DNA from 2 places in the Geodermatophilus sp. SYSU D00525 genome. Region 1 is predicted to be linked to the other one. Evidence: riboswitches for the same ligand, from Rfam matches in the RefSeq annotation. Region 1 holds a riboswitch; the other holds the start of a gene.

Evidence for each region. Region 1 has a riboswitch for cyclic di-AMP ahead of ACI796_RS02495 (C40 family peptidase). Riboswitches for the same ligand answer to the same signal wherever they lie in the genome.
Region 2: it holds a riboswitch for cyclic di-AMP, as region 1 does, so the genes downstream of both, ACI796_RS16610 (C40 family peptidase) here and ACI796_RS02495 (C40 family peptidase) in region 1, are expected to answer to the same signal.

What each region holds. Positions count from the first base shown of each region.
Region 1 covers NZ_JBJGZK010000002.1:119,977-126,820, forward strand. The annotation lists gene ACI796_RS02485 (DUF222 domain-containing protein) at 1-100, opposite strand, end outside; gene ACI796_RS02490 (carbohydrate kinase family protein) at 150-1,064, opposite strand; gene ACI796_RS02495 (C40 family peptidase) at 1,126-1,638, opposite strand; cyclic di-AMP (ydaO/yuaA leader) riboswitch at 1,651-1,802, opposite strand; gene ACI796_RS02500 (hypothetical protein) at 2,162-2,320, shown strand; gene ACI796_RS02505 (hypothetical protein) at 2,549-3,121, shown strand; gene ACI796_RS02510 (hypothetical protein) at 3,244-3,447, shown strand; gene ACI796_RS02515 (fumarylacetoacetate hydrolase family protein) at 3,507-4,433, opposite strand; gene ACI796_RS02520 (MBL fold metallo-hydrolase) at 4,447-5,376, opposite strand; gene ACI796_RS02525 (RtcB family protein) at 5,498-6,661, opposite strand.
Region 2 covers NZ_JBJGZK010000021.1:3,111-9,954, forward strand. The annotation lists gene ACI796_RS16595 (transglycosylase domain-containing protein) at 1-1,750, shown strand, start outside; partial or broken gene ACI796_RS16600 (YhjD/YihY/BrkB family envelope integrity protein) at 1,774-2,592, opposite strand; gene ACI796_RS16605 (hypothetical protein) at 2,647-2,871, opposite strand; cyclic di-AMP (ydaO/yuaA leader) riboswitch at 3,065-3,197, shown strand; gene ACI796_RS16610 (C40 family peptidase) at 3,209-4,330, shown strand; gene ACI796_RS16615 (hypothetical protein) at 4,370-4,903, opposite strand; gene ACI796_RS16620 (DUF3817 domain-containing protein) at 5,006-5,323, shown strand; gene ACI796_RS16625 (serine hydrolase domain-containing protein) at 5,339-6,673, shown strand; gene ACI796_RS16630 (hypothetical protein) at 6,725-6,844, opposite strand, start outside.

The DNA.
Region 1 (6,844 bases):
GCACCGCCCGCGCCAGGCGGGCGTCGATCCGGTGGCGCTCGGCGACCAGCGCAGCGACGTCGTCGAGGACGTCACCGCCGCCCGGCTCCTCCGAACACATGATCGAAGTCTAGCCGATCCGACACTCGCACGCAGCATGAATCCGCAGGTCAGCGGCCCGATTGCGGCGGCTGAGCGCCGATCACTCCGGCCACCACGGCGGCCGCCGCATGACCGGCCCGGACGGCGTCCAGCACGGACGCACCCGCGCGCCAGCCGGTCAACAGCCCCGCCGTGAACGCATCGCCGCAGCCCGTCGTGTCGCGGAGCCCACCTGCGGGCAGCGGCTCGACCGGCACCTCCACCGTGCCCGCCACCGTGACGACCCGAGTCGGGGCAGCGCCGGCGTGAACCAGCACCAGCGGCGGCGCGCAGGCGGGCCGGTCGCCGTCCAGACCCAGGGCGCTGGCCTCGGCGGCGTTGCAGCAGAGCACGTCCGGACGCAGCCCGGTGAGCAGGTCGGCGTAGGCACCCACGCCGTGGGCAGAGATCCGGGCGGCAGCGGCGACGTCCACGCTCACCGGCACCCCGAGGTCGTGCGCCGTGTCGGCGGCGGCCCGCACCGCGTCGGGGTAGCGCAGCAGGTCGTAGCCGTCGAGGTGGACGACGGCCGCGCCGGCGAACCACTCCCGGCGGACGTCGGCCGGCTCCAGGCCGCCCTCCCCGCGGTCGGTCAGCACCGTGCGCTCGCCGTCGGGGTGCACGAGCACCGTCGCCAGCGGCGCGCGGCCGCGGCGGACCACCGCGATCTCGACGCCGCGCCCGGCGAGACCGGCCAGCAGCCCGTCGGCGAGCGGGTCGGCGCCGGCCCAGCCCGCGAGCCGCGCGGGCGCACCCAGGCGGGCCACGCCGGCGGTGACGTTGGCGGGCGCGCCGCCGGCCGTCGTCGTCCGCCCGACGCGCTGCTGGCCGCCGATCACCAGGGGTGCGGAGAGCACGAGCAGCTGGTCGGCGACGAGCTTGCCGACCGCCACCACCGGACCGGAGCCGGCCGGCCGCGGCCAGGGGGGATCGGCGGCGGTCACCACCCGAGGATGGGTCGGTGCCCCCGGCCGGGCGAGCCGGCCGGGGGCACCGTTCCGTGCGTCAGGCGACGCGGCGCGCGCCCGCGTACTCCGGCATCGAGTCCAGGTCGACCACGGCCACCGGCTTGCCGGCGGTCGAGGCGTGGACCATCTGGCCGTTGCCGATGTACATGCCCACGTGCGACACGGGGCTGTAGAAGAACACCAGGTCACCCGGCTGGAGGTCGGCCTTCGCCACCGGGGTGCCGAACGTCGACTGGGCCTTCGAGGTGCGCGGGATCGAGACGCCCGCCGCCTGGTAGGAGTAGCTGGTCAGGCCCGAGCAGTCGAAGCTGTCGGGGCCGGTCGCGCCGTAGACGTAGCGGTCACCGACCTGCGCGAGGGCGGTGTCGACGGCCGTCTGGGCCGCCCCGTTGGGAGCGGGCGCCGGTGCGGCGGCGACCGTCCCGGTACCGCCACCGCCCGTGGAGGCCGACGCCGGCAGGGGGGACAGGGCGATGCCGGCTCCGGCGATGGCCGCGACGGCGATGCCGCGGAACGAGCGACGGGCGGTGGACGTGCGTGCAGTCGTCATCGACGACGGTTCTCCTGTTCTCCGCGATCGCCTACCGGGTTAGCTGACGGGTTCGGACGGAGGAGTCGCCCGGCGCGACGGAGCGCGCTTCACCCCAGTGCTCACGTGGGTCCCCGGCCCGGTGCCGGCTGAGTTGCCGGCGTCCGGTTCGGCGTGTCCGGCGGGTGTCACACAGGGGGCGTGACGGTGGGTCCCGGCCGGACCGCGACGACGGTAGGGACGGGGGTTGCAGCACTCAACCGGACCGGAGTCGCGCCACGCCCGGACGCCGGTCGCGGACTTGACGCGGGCAGCGGATCCGAATCGCCCGCCTCACCAGGACCGGAGCCGGCGCCCCCGCCGTGCGAGATCCGGAGGGACGGCGCCGACACGCCGCGGCGGAGGAGAAAGGAGCCGGCGGTGTGCCCGTACAGCCCGTCAACGACCCGCCACGACCGGATCGGGGGACACAGCCGGGATCGCGACGGTTGCGCCGCCCGTTGTCGGGGCACCCGATGCAGTAACCGAGAGGAGGGAGCCCCCCATGGGGATGATGAGGAACCTGATCGCCTCGGGCGTCGCCGCCAAGGTCGTCCAGGAGCTCCGGAAGCCGCAGAACCAGGCCAAGATCAAGCAGTTCGTCCGCGACTTCCAGGCCAAGAACGCGAAGGGCGGCAAGGGCCAGTCCGGTCGCGGCTACTGACCCGCGGTCCCGATCGATCGCGGCCCCCGTCCCGGCCCGGGACGGGGGCCGCGGCGTGTCCGGGGAGACCGGCGGGGCGACGGGGGCGTCCCGTGACCGTTCCGCGACGACGCCGTCCCGGATGTCCCGGGGACCGGTGTCCCCCCGTGGCACGCTCCCGCGGTTCCTCCCGCGACAGCGGTGCCGCCGCGCCCGCCGCGGGTCCCTCCAGCACGACGGGGTGTCCCGATGACCCGACCGCCGCCCGGCCAGCCCTGGCAGCCGCCGCAGGGCCCGCTGCCCGGATTCCTCCCCCCGCCTCCGGAGGAGAAGGAGACGCCGGTCTACCTGCGTCCCTGGTTCGCCGTCCTCGCGCTGGTCCTCGTCGTGGGCACCATCGGCGCCGCGCTCGGTGGCGGCGACGACGACGAGCCGGCGACCGCGGCCGCGAGCACCACCGCGGTCACCGAGACCGTGACCGCCACGCCGAGCCCGCAGCCGGCCGTCCCGCCCGTCTCCAGCGCCCCGCCGCCGGCCGTCGTGCCGAGCACCACCGCGACCCCGACCACGTCGGCCGCGCCGGTGGTCGACTTCGCCATGCCGTCGGTGGTCGGGATGACCCTGCAGGACGCCCAGGACCTGATCCAGACCCACGGCGTCTTCCTCAGCCTGTCCCATGACCTGCTCGGCACGCGCAACCAGGTGCTCGACGCCAACTGGAAGGTCTGCACGCAGAACGTCCCGGCCGGCCAGCGGGTCACCGGCGACGTCGAGGGCGCCATCGACCTCGGCGTCGTGAAGCTCGAGGAGAGCTGCCCCTGACCACCCGTCCCCGAGCGGACGGCGACCGCCCGAGCCGTGTCCGGGGCGGCGGGACGGGTACCCCGTGCTCCGACCGGGGCGAGCCCAGCCGTCCGGTCGGAGCACGGCTGAGGAGGTCCGCGATGACCCAGGGTCCGCCGAACGGCGGCTCCGACGGCCGCACCGACGACCACGTGCTGCCGGGTGAGCACCCCGACGAGAACGGCGTCGCCGACGACGCACCCGAGCAGGGACCCCGCGCTGCCCAGGGGCCCATGGGGAGCGGAGACCGCCCCGGCTTCCCCGGCGCCGCCGAAGGCACCGGGATGGGCCGGGCGGAGGACTGAACCGGCGCGTGTCCGCGCTCCGGGGTCACAGTGGCCCCGGAGCGCGGGCAGGCTCCGCCCTAGGCCCGCGCGGCCGCCGCGGGACCCAGCGGGACCAGGTCGGGGCCGGCGACGATCGGTGCGGTCACCGTGCCGATCCGCTCGACGGTCACCGCGACCTCCACGCCCGGCCGCAGCCACGGGTGCCGCTCCTCGCCGTGCAGCGACCGCAGCTCCAGCAGGCACCCGGTCCCGACCGTGCCGCTGCCGACGACGTCACCGGGCCGCAGCTCGGTGCCGCGCGAGGCGTAGGCGAGCATCTGCCCGAACGACCAGCGGATGTCGGCCCAGTTGCCGCCGCCCTGCTCGACGCCGTCGACCGCGGCCGCCATCCGCAGCGCGTAGCCGGCGCCCGAGCGGTACGGCTCGAGCTCGTCGGGGGTCACCAGGACGGGGCCGAGCGTCGTCGCGCCGTCCTTGCCCTTGGCCGGGCCGAGGCCGACCTGTGACTCCACGCCCTGCACGTCGCGGGCGCTCCAGTCGACGAACACCGTGTAGCCGGCGATCGCGGCCTCGGCCTGCTCCGGCGTGAGGTCCGACCCGGCCCGGCCGACGACCGCGGCGACCTCCACCTCGTAGTCGAACGCCGCCGAGCCGGGGGAGACCGGCACCGGCTGGCCGGTCCCGCGCACCGCCGCCGGGTTGGTGAAGTAGAAGACCGGCTGCCGGAACCAGACCGGCGAGACCTCCCGGCCGAACGCGGCCGCGGCGTTGCGCGCGTGCTGTTCGAAGGACAGGAAGTCGCGGACCGACGGGGGCCGCGGCACCGGTGCGCGCAGTACCAGCCCGTCCTCGGGCACCACCTCGGCCGGGGTGCGCTCCGCCGCCGCGGCGAGGTCGGGCAGCAGGTCGGCCAGCGCGGCGTCGAACCCGTGCACCTGCCCGTCGCGCAGCAGCCCGGCCCGCTCCGCGCCGTCGGACGGCGACACGTAGGTGACCCAGCGCATCAGCTCTCCTCCCTCACGCCCGGCAGCCGATGGGGCCGCCGTGGAACGCCACCATGTCCGGCCAGATCTCGGCCAGCGGCAGCCGCTCGCCCGGCGGCCGGCCGTCGAGCTCGGCGTAGGCCCGGTGCAGGTTGCCGACCAGCCGCTCGGACTCCTGCCACCCGGCGTAGGGGTTGTCGGCGTGCCGGCGGGCGGTCTCCAGCGGCGACCACCCGGCCGCGTGCCCCTCGCGCGCGGTCGCGGCGACGAAGGCGGCGTAGCCGGCGAGCTCGTCGAGCAGCCGGGGGACCTCCTCGCCGCGGCACACCGGGCCGTGCCCGGGCACGAGCACGTGGGGTTGCAGCGCGCGCAGCGCCTCGACCGCCCGCGGGTAGCCGGCCACGCTGCCCTCGGCGAGGAACGGCTGACCCCCGGCGAACGCGACGTCGCCGGCGAAGGCCACCCGCTGCGCCGGCAGCCAGACGACGACGTCGCCGCGGGTGTGCGCCGGCCCGACCGCGTGCAGCTCCACCGCCCGCTCGCCGAGGTGCAACGTCAGCCCGCCGGTGAACGTCAGGTCGGGCGGGCGCACCTCCAGGTGCCCGTAGTCCGGGCCGGTGAGCACCTGCGCGGCCAGCAGCCCGGCGGCGAGCTGGTCCTCCCGCGCGTGCACGTGCCCGACGACCGGGGTCTCGGCGGGCACCAGCCAGTTGCCGAAGGTGTGGTCGCCGTGGTGGTGGGTGTTCACCAGCGCCCGCAGCCGGCCCGGCGCCACCGACCCGACGGCGGCCAGCAGCGCGCGGTTGCGGGCCTCGGTCGAGGTGGTGTCCACCATCAGCCCCGTGCCGTCGTCGCCGGTGACGACGCCGGTGTTGTTGATCATCCAGCTGCCGTCGGGCTGCACGTAGGCGAAGACCCCCGGCGCCACCTGCTCGAGCGCCGCGGCCTCGATCGACGTCGTCACGCCGTCACTCTGCTGGAGCCCAGGTGGCACGGAAAGTCGGCGGGCTCCTCGGGTGGGTGCTCCGGCGTGCTCGTGCTCTGCCCACACCGGCGGGGCAGAGCACGAGCACGCGGCAGGGGACTCAGTCGCCCTTGACGTTCACCACCTGGCGCAGCGTGTGCCGGACCTCGACCAGGTCGGCGGCGTCGGCCATGACGACGTCGATGTCCTTGTACGCCTCGGGGTGCTCGTCGAGGAAGGCGTCCGAGCGGCCCCAGGCGATGCCCGCCATCCGCCGGTCGAGGTCGGCCCGGTTGAACCGCTTGCGCGCGGCCGACCGGGAGAACGCCCGCCCGGCGCCGTGCGGCGCCGAGGTCAGCGACGCGGCGTCGCCCCTCCCGACGACGACGTAGGACGCCGCGCCCATCGAGCCGGGGATGAGCCCCCACTGCCCCCGGCGCGCGGCGATCGCGCCCTTGCGGGACAGCCACACCTCGCGGCCGTAGTGGGTCTCCCGCTCGGTGTAGTTGTGGTGGCACTGGACCACCTGCTCGCGCCGGACCTCCTCGGTGAGGAACCGCGACACCTGGTCGGCGACGCGGTCCATCATCTCCTCGCGGTTGAGCGCGGCGAACCGCTGCGCCCAGTGCAGCGCCTCGATGTACGCGTCGAACTCCGGCTCGCCCTCCTCCAGGTAGGCGAGGTCGCGGTCGGGGACGGCGACGCCGCGGGCCCGCGTGCGCTCCTGCGCCACCCGGATGTGCGTGGACGCCAGCTTGTTGCCGACGCCGCGCGAGCCCGAGTGCAGGAACAGCCACACCCGGTCGGCCTCGTCGAGGGACACCTCGATGAAGTGGTTGCCCGAGCCGAGCGAGCCGAGCTGCAGCGGCCAGTCGCGCACGACGCCGTCGGCCTGGTCCGCGCCCGGCAGTGCGCGGAGCTCCTCGATCCGCGGCGCGGCCGTCTCGCGCACCTTCCGGTTGGCGCGGCCGGCCGACAGGGGCACGGCGCGGGCGATCTGCTCGTGCAGCACGGCGAGGTTGCGGCCGCGGACGTCGTCGCCGGTGAACTGGGTGCGCACGGCCATCATCCCGCAGCCGATGTCCACCCCGACCGCCGCCGGGATGATCGCGCCGTCGGTCGGGATGACCGAGCCGACGGTCGCGCCCAGCCCCAGGTGGGCGTCGGGCATCAGCGCCACGTGCGGGTGGATGAACGGGAGCGAGGCGGTGCGCTCGGCCTGCTCGCGGGTCGCGTCCTCGAGGATCGACGCCCAGCTGAGCAGGCGCTCGCTGATCTCCTCCATGGTCCTTTCCGTCTCCAGGGATGGCGGCAGAAATGGCCGTCTCTGCCGTTCGGGCCGGGGCAGTCAACGCGCTCGGCTCGCGCGGCGCGACCGGATTACCCGTGGACCCCACGGCGGGGAACTCCCTCGGCTTCCGAGCCGCGCGGCACTAGCCTCGGCACCCTCGCGCGACCACCCGCCGTG
Region 2 (6,844 bases), on a different contig from region 1:
CGCCGACGAGGCGGCCGCGGCCGCGGCCGCGCCGCTCGGGCTGGCGCCCGCGCCCGCCCCGCCCCGGGGCTGCGTCCAGGCCACCGTCGGCCCGTTCGTCTGCGACTTCGTGCAGCGGTACCTCATCCAGGAGCTCGGGCTCAGCCAGGAGCAGCTGGACAACGGCGGCTACACCGTCCAGACCACGCTGGACCCCGAGCTGCAGCGCTCCGGCGACGCCGCGGTGCTGGAGACCCTGCCGCGGGAGGACTCGCTGGCCGCGATGTTCACCGCCGTCGAGCCCGGCACCGGCCACCTGCTGGCGATGAGCGTCAACCGGACCTTCGGCTACGACCTCGCCGACCGCACCCAGGAGTCGTTCAACCTCAACGTGGCGCCCAGCCAGGGCTCGGGCTCCACGTACAAGGTCTTCGTCGCCGCCGCGGCCCTGGCCCGGGGCTACTCCTCCCACTACACGCTCACCGCCCCCGACCCCTACGTCTCCCGGGTCTACAGCGGCCCCTGCGAGGGCCGGGACACCGACGGCCGGTACTGCGTCCGCAACGCCGGGTCCGGCTACCGCCCGACGCTGGACCTGACGACGGCGCTGTACCAGTCCTCCAACACCTACTTCCTCGCGCTCGAGGACGCCCTCGGCAGCGTCGAGGAGCCGGTGCGGATGGCCGAGGCGGCGGGGCTGTTCCAGTTCAGCCCGCCCGGCCTGGCGCAGCAGATCATCGACGAGAACCGCGGGTCGTTCACCTTCGGCGCCGAGGCGACCAGCCCGCTGGCGCTGGCCAGCGCCTACTCGACGTTCGCCGCCGGCGGCACGCAGTGCGACGTCGTCCCGGTGACCGCCGTCCTCGACCAGAACGGCGAGCCGGCGGCCGGCGCCGGCGGCGACCCGCTCGCGGTCGGCGACCGGTGCACGCCCGAGGCGGTCCCGCCGGGCGTGGCGAACACGATGAACCAGATGCTGCGCAAGGACGTCGAGCCGGGGAACCCGGGACAGACCGGGGCCCGCGCCTACGTCCGCGGCCACCAGATCGCCGGCAAGACCGGCACCTCGCAGGACAACTACTCGGTGGCGTTCGTGGGCTACACGCCCGAGATCACCGCGAGCGTCATGGTCCTCAACCCCAAGCAGAACGAGGACGTCGGCGGCTTCGGTGGCGGAAAGGGCGCCACCATCTGGCACGACGCGATGGAGCCGATCCTCACCGCGCGCGGCAGCGGCGAGTTCCCGCCGGCCGACGAGACCGTGCAGAACGGCAACACCCGCCCGGTGCCCGGCTGCTCCAGCGTGCGCGCCTGCGAGCGGACACTGGCCGACGCCGGGTTCACCCCGCGGACGGTGCGCGTCGACAGCGACGAGCCGTCCGGCGCCCTCCTGGGCACCAGCCCGCCCCGCGGCGGCCGTGCCGTGCCCGGCCAGGTGGTGTCGATCCTGGTGAGCAACGGCAGCGACTACGTGGAGCCGGAGCCCGCACCGCCGGCCGACCCGGCGCCCCCGAGCGCCCCCGGGACGACCCCGCCGTCGTCGTCCCCGCCGCCGTCCTCCCCGCCCCCGCCGTCGTCCCCGCCATCGCCGTCGACCCCGCCCCCGGCGCCGGAGCCGCCGCCCGCGCCCGAGCCGCCTCCGCCGACCGAGGTGCCGCCGGCGCCGGCGGTGCCCGCACCGGAGCCGCCCGCACCGGAGCCGCCCGCGCCCGCGACCGAGCTCCCGGCGCCGGGTGGCGGACCGGGCTCACCCTGGCGACCGGACGCCTGACGCCGCCCCAGCCGCTCGTCCAGGGACTGGGTGAGCAGCCACCCGGCCAGCAGGACCAGGTGCAGCAGGAACAGCCACAGGCCGATGGCGACCACGGCGCCGACCACGACCAGGCCGCCGAAGGGCGCGCCGAGGTCCAGCGGCAGGGACAGGAACAGCACGAAGCCCTGCAGGAACCCGGACAGGCACGCGGCGGTGAACAGCGCGCCGCTGACCAGCGCGCCCCACCGGCGCCGGCCGCCGGCCACCACGCCGTAGCCCCACAGGATGGGCACGGTCAGCACGAACAGCACCGAGTAGTAGCCGACGGCGAACCGCCCGATCGCGGGCCCGGCGCCGTCCTCGCGGGCCAGGTCGGCCATGACCGTGGCGGCCAGCAGCAGCGGGTACAGCAGCAGGGGCGTCGCCACGACCAGGGGCAGCGCGAGCAGCCGGCCCCGCCAGCCGGTGAGGTTCTCCCGCCGCCGGCTGAACCGCATCAGCGCCCGCCGCAGCCCCTCGCCGTACAGCGACAGCGGCAGCAGCGCCAGCGCGAACCCCAGCAGGTCCAGCCGGACGCCGGCGTCGACCAGCCGGGCCACCGCGTCCGGCGCGCCCAGCGACGCCGGCAGCAGCTCGGCGAGCCGCCCGCTGCGCGCCCGCACCTCCTCGGCCGAGGTGGCCAGCGCGGTCAGCCGGACGGAGACCAGCACCAGCGGCACCACCGCGATGCCGGCGTAGAAGGTGAGTCCCGCGCCGATCAGCGCGAGGTCACGGCCGTGCAGCAGACGGCGGGCACCGGCCAGCAGCGTCCGCGTCTCGGCGCGCACCCGGGCCGCCGTCCACCTGCGTCCCGGGCTCACGCGCCCATGCCACCAGTCCCGGCGGCCCGGCGCCCGCCGGGGACCGGGCGGCGCTCAGTCGTCGGTGCTCGCGTCGTCGGTGGTGGGGGCGTCGTTGCCGGGGTTCTGGCCGGTCTCCTGGCAGCTGGCGTCGTTCTCGTTGCTGGCGTTCTCGCCGGAGGCGTCGCAGTTGGTCGGGCCGCGCGAGAAGTCGGTGTTGTCACCGCAGGCGACCAGGGAGCCGAACAGGGCGAGCGCGACGAGCGGCCGGGCCAGACGCATCCGCGTGGAAGAGGACATGCAGCAATCGGTACACGTCCCCGCGGCCGCGCAAACCGGCGGGGGTCGGCAACCTCCCGGAGCCACCCCATCACCGTTCGTGACCGATGTAATTACACCGCGGTGATTGTCACACGCCGGTCACGGACCTTACGCTCAGTACGTCCAACGGGGCGCTCCGTCACCAGTCCGGGTGACACCCCGCGGACGCCGTCGAGCCGGATCCCCTCCGCGGGGACCGGGCCGGGGACCCATCGCAGTCCTGGGGTGTAGCGCGTGTCCGCACGCGCCGGGCGACTCCACGCCCGAACCCGTCAGCTAACCCGGTAGGCGGCCTGGGAGAAGGAGAGACCGCCGCGTGGCGTCCCTGCGCACGTCCGTCCCCGGCATGCCCGCGACCGGCCGCTCCCGCGGCCGCCGGGCCGCCCTCGCCCTCGTCGGCGCCCTCGGCATCGGTCTCGGGCTGGGTGCCGTCCCGGCGCCGGCCGGGGCGGAGGAGCCGACGACGGCCGCCGAGGCCGCGCAGCTGGTCGCCGCCCGGGGCCACGAGCTCGAGGTCGTCACCGAGCAGTTCAACGAGGCCCGCGAGGCGCTCGCCGCCCAGCAGGCCGCCGCCGACGCCGCCGCCGCGGAGCTGGCCACCGCCCAGGCCGCCGTGGACACCGCCCGCCGGCAGGTGGTCGGCATCGCCCGGTCGGCGTACACCGGCGACAGCATGGGCTCGCTGCAGGCGCTCATGACCAGCGCGGACGCCGACGAGTTCGTCAACCGCGTCACGCTGCTGCAGGGCGTCGCCGGCTACCAGGGCGAGCTGCTCGGCCGGGCCGCGGCCGCCACCGAGACCGCCACCGCCGCGCAGGCCGCCGCCACCGAGGCCGCCGCCGAGGCCCAGCGTCAGTACGACGCCGTGGCCGCCCAGCAGGCCGACCTCGAGGCGCAGATCGCCGCCTACCAGGCCGACTACGCCCGGCTGACCGCCGACGAGCGGCGCGCCGCCCTCGAGGCCGCCGCCGCGGCGCACGCCGCCGAGGACGCCCGCGCCAGCCGCGACGAGGAGCGCGAGGACACCGCGTCGGCCTCCGGGTCGTCGTCCGCGGAGGAGCCGGCGCCGGCGGCCGCGCCGGCCAGCGGCGTCGCCGGGACCGTCGTCGCCACCGCCATGGCCCAGCGCGGCAAGCCCTACGTGTGGGCGGCCGCCGGCCCCAACGCGTTCGACTGCTCCGGCCTCACCCAGTACGCCTTCCGTGCCGCGGGGATCAGCCTCCCGCACTCCAGCAAGATGCAGTCGACGATGGGCACCCCGGTCTCCCGTGCGAACCTGCAGCCCGGTGACCTGGTCTTCTTCTACAGCCCGGTGAGCCACGTCGGCATCTACATCGGCAACGGCCAGATGGTGCACGCGCCGACGTCGGGCGACGTCGTCAAGGTCGCCGGCATCGACGTGATGGGCGGCTACGCCGGCGCCCGCCGGATCGGGTGAGGACCTCCCTGCCCCCACGTCACCGGGTGCCGGGACGGATCACGTCCGGACCCGCTGCAGCAGGCCCCAGACGAAGGCCGCCGTCGCGCCGGAGGGCAGCCGCACCTCCCAGCGGGTGACCACCCTCGGGTCCACCTCCTGCGCGCCGGGCAGGCGGCTCACGTCGGCCACCACGTGCTCCCAGACCCGCAGCCGCCCGTCGGCCGCCGGCGGGACCGGGGAGCCCGGCGCCCGCACCAGGTGCTCGTGCAGCACGCTGCCGCCGGGGGCTGCGAGCACCTCCCAGCGCAGGTGCGGCCACAGCGGCAGCGGCCAGCGCCGGACCTCGAGGTCCAGGTCGCCGAACCGGCGGTCCTCCACCTCCTCGGCGGGCCCGAGGACGGCGGCGCGCAGTGCCACGCCACGCGGCGCCCGCCGCGCGTGGTGCAGCGCCTGCCAGCGGGTGTGCGCCGCGTGCGCCTCGGCGCGGGTCGCGCCCAGGCAGGGCAGGGCCGCGGCCACCAGGTCCGGCCGCAGGTCCGCCATCCGGCGCAGCAGGACCAGGCAGAACTCCCGCCGCGCCAGACCCCGCACGGCCCGACCCTGCCACGCACCTCACACCCGGAGATCGGGACGTCGCCGCCCGCTGCCGCGTTGACCCTCCGGAACCGCCCCCGACCCGAGGACCGCGCACCGATGAACCCCCGCACCGTCGCCCTGGCCTTCCGCACCGTCGCCGTCGCCGAGGCCCTGTCCTGGGTCGGCCTGCTGGCCGGGATGTACGTCAAGTACGTGCCGGAGACCTCCGAGGCCGGCGTCCAGGTGTTCGGGCCGGTCCACGGCGCGGTGTTCGTCGCCTACGTGGTCGTGGCGCTGGTCGCCGCGCGGGTGCTCGGCTGGTCCCGGTGGACGACGCTGCTCGCGCTGGCCGCCTCGGTCCCGCCGCTGGTCACCGTGGTGTTCGAGCGCTGGGCCGGGCGCACCGGGCGGCTGGCGGCGCCCGTCCGGGCCTGACCTACGGTTCCGGTCATGCCGGAACCCGTGCTGCCCTCGACCGCCCGCACCCTGCTGGCCCGCACCGCCCGGGTGCAGCGCGAGGGGCGGGCGCCCAGCCTGGTCGCCGGCGTGGTCCGCGACGGCGGGCTGGCCTGGTCGGCCGGCCGCGGCGACGTCGACGAGCCGCACACCGACATCCAGTACCGGCTCGGTTCGATCAGCAAGACCGTCACCGCCGTCACGGTCATGCGGCTGCGGGACGAGGGCCGGCTGGCCCTCGACGACCCGCTGGACCGGCACGTGCCCGGAACGCCGTTCGGCGACCGGTCGGTCGGGCAGTTGCTCTCGCACCTGGCCGGCGCCGCCGCGGAGAGCCCGGGCGGCTGGTGGGAGCGGGTGCCCGGCGGATCCCTGGCCGACCTGCGGCTGTCCGGGGAGCACGTCGTCCTGGGCGAGGCCCGGCGCTTCCACTACTCGAACCTCGGCTTCGGCCTGCTCGGCGAGCTCGTGGCGCGGCTGCGCGGGCGGTCGTGGGAGGACGTCGTGACCGCGGAGGTGCTCGCCCCGCTGGGGATGACCCGGACGACGCCGCGCCCGTCCGGCCGCGCCGCGCAGGGGTACGCCGTCCACCCGTGGGCCGACGTCGTCCTGCCCGAGCCCGAACACGACGCCGGCGTGATGGCCGCCGCCGGGCAGCTGTGGGCGACGCTGGCCGACCTCGCCCGCTTCGCCGCCTTCCTGCTCGGCGACACCGGCGACGTGCTGTCCCCGGCGACGCTCGAGGAGATGGCCGTGCCGGCCGGCGTCGACGGCTCCTCCCCGGCCTGGTCGGCCTACGGGCTGGGCCTGCAGGTGCTGCGGGTCGACGGCCGCACGCTCACCGGCCACGGCGGTTCGATGCCCGGCTTCCTCGCCGGCGTGTTCGTCGACCGCGAGGAGGGCACCGGCGGCGTCTCCCTGGCCAACACCACCAGCGGCCTGGACGTGCTCGTCCCCGGCCTGCTCGCCGACCTGCGCGCCGCCGAGCCGCGGGTGGCGGAGCCGTGGCGCCCGGCCGAGCCGCCGGTGCCGCTGGAGCAGCTGGGCACCTGGTACTGGGGCCCGGCGCCGCACGCGCTGCGCGCGGTGGACGGCGGCCTGCTGCACCTCGGCCCGCTGCCCGGCCGCTCGGGGCGGGCCAGCCGCTTCCGCCGTGACGCCGACGGCACCTGGGTGGGCCTGGACGGCTACTACGCCGGGGAGCCACTGCGGATCGCCGACGACCACCTGGACCTGGGCACGTTCGTCTTCACCCGCACGCCCTACGACCCCGCCGCCCCCGTCCCCGGCGACGTCGACCCCCGCGGCTGGACGGCGACGGCCGGCTGAGCGTGCACCTCCGCGGACCTGCCCGGTGCACTTCCGCGGAGGTGCACCGGCTCAGGGGCGGTCGAAGGCGTCCATCGTGGTCTTGACGACGGCGCCGTAGACCAGGTGCGGGACGAGGTCGCTGACCCAGTCGGTGGCCGACCAGCTGCGCGGGTCGGTGATGCCCAGCGC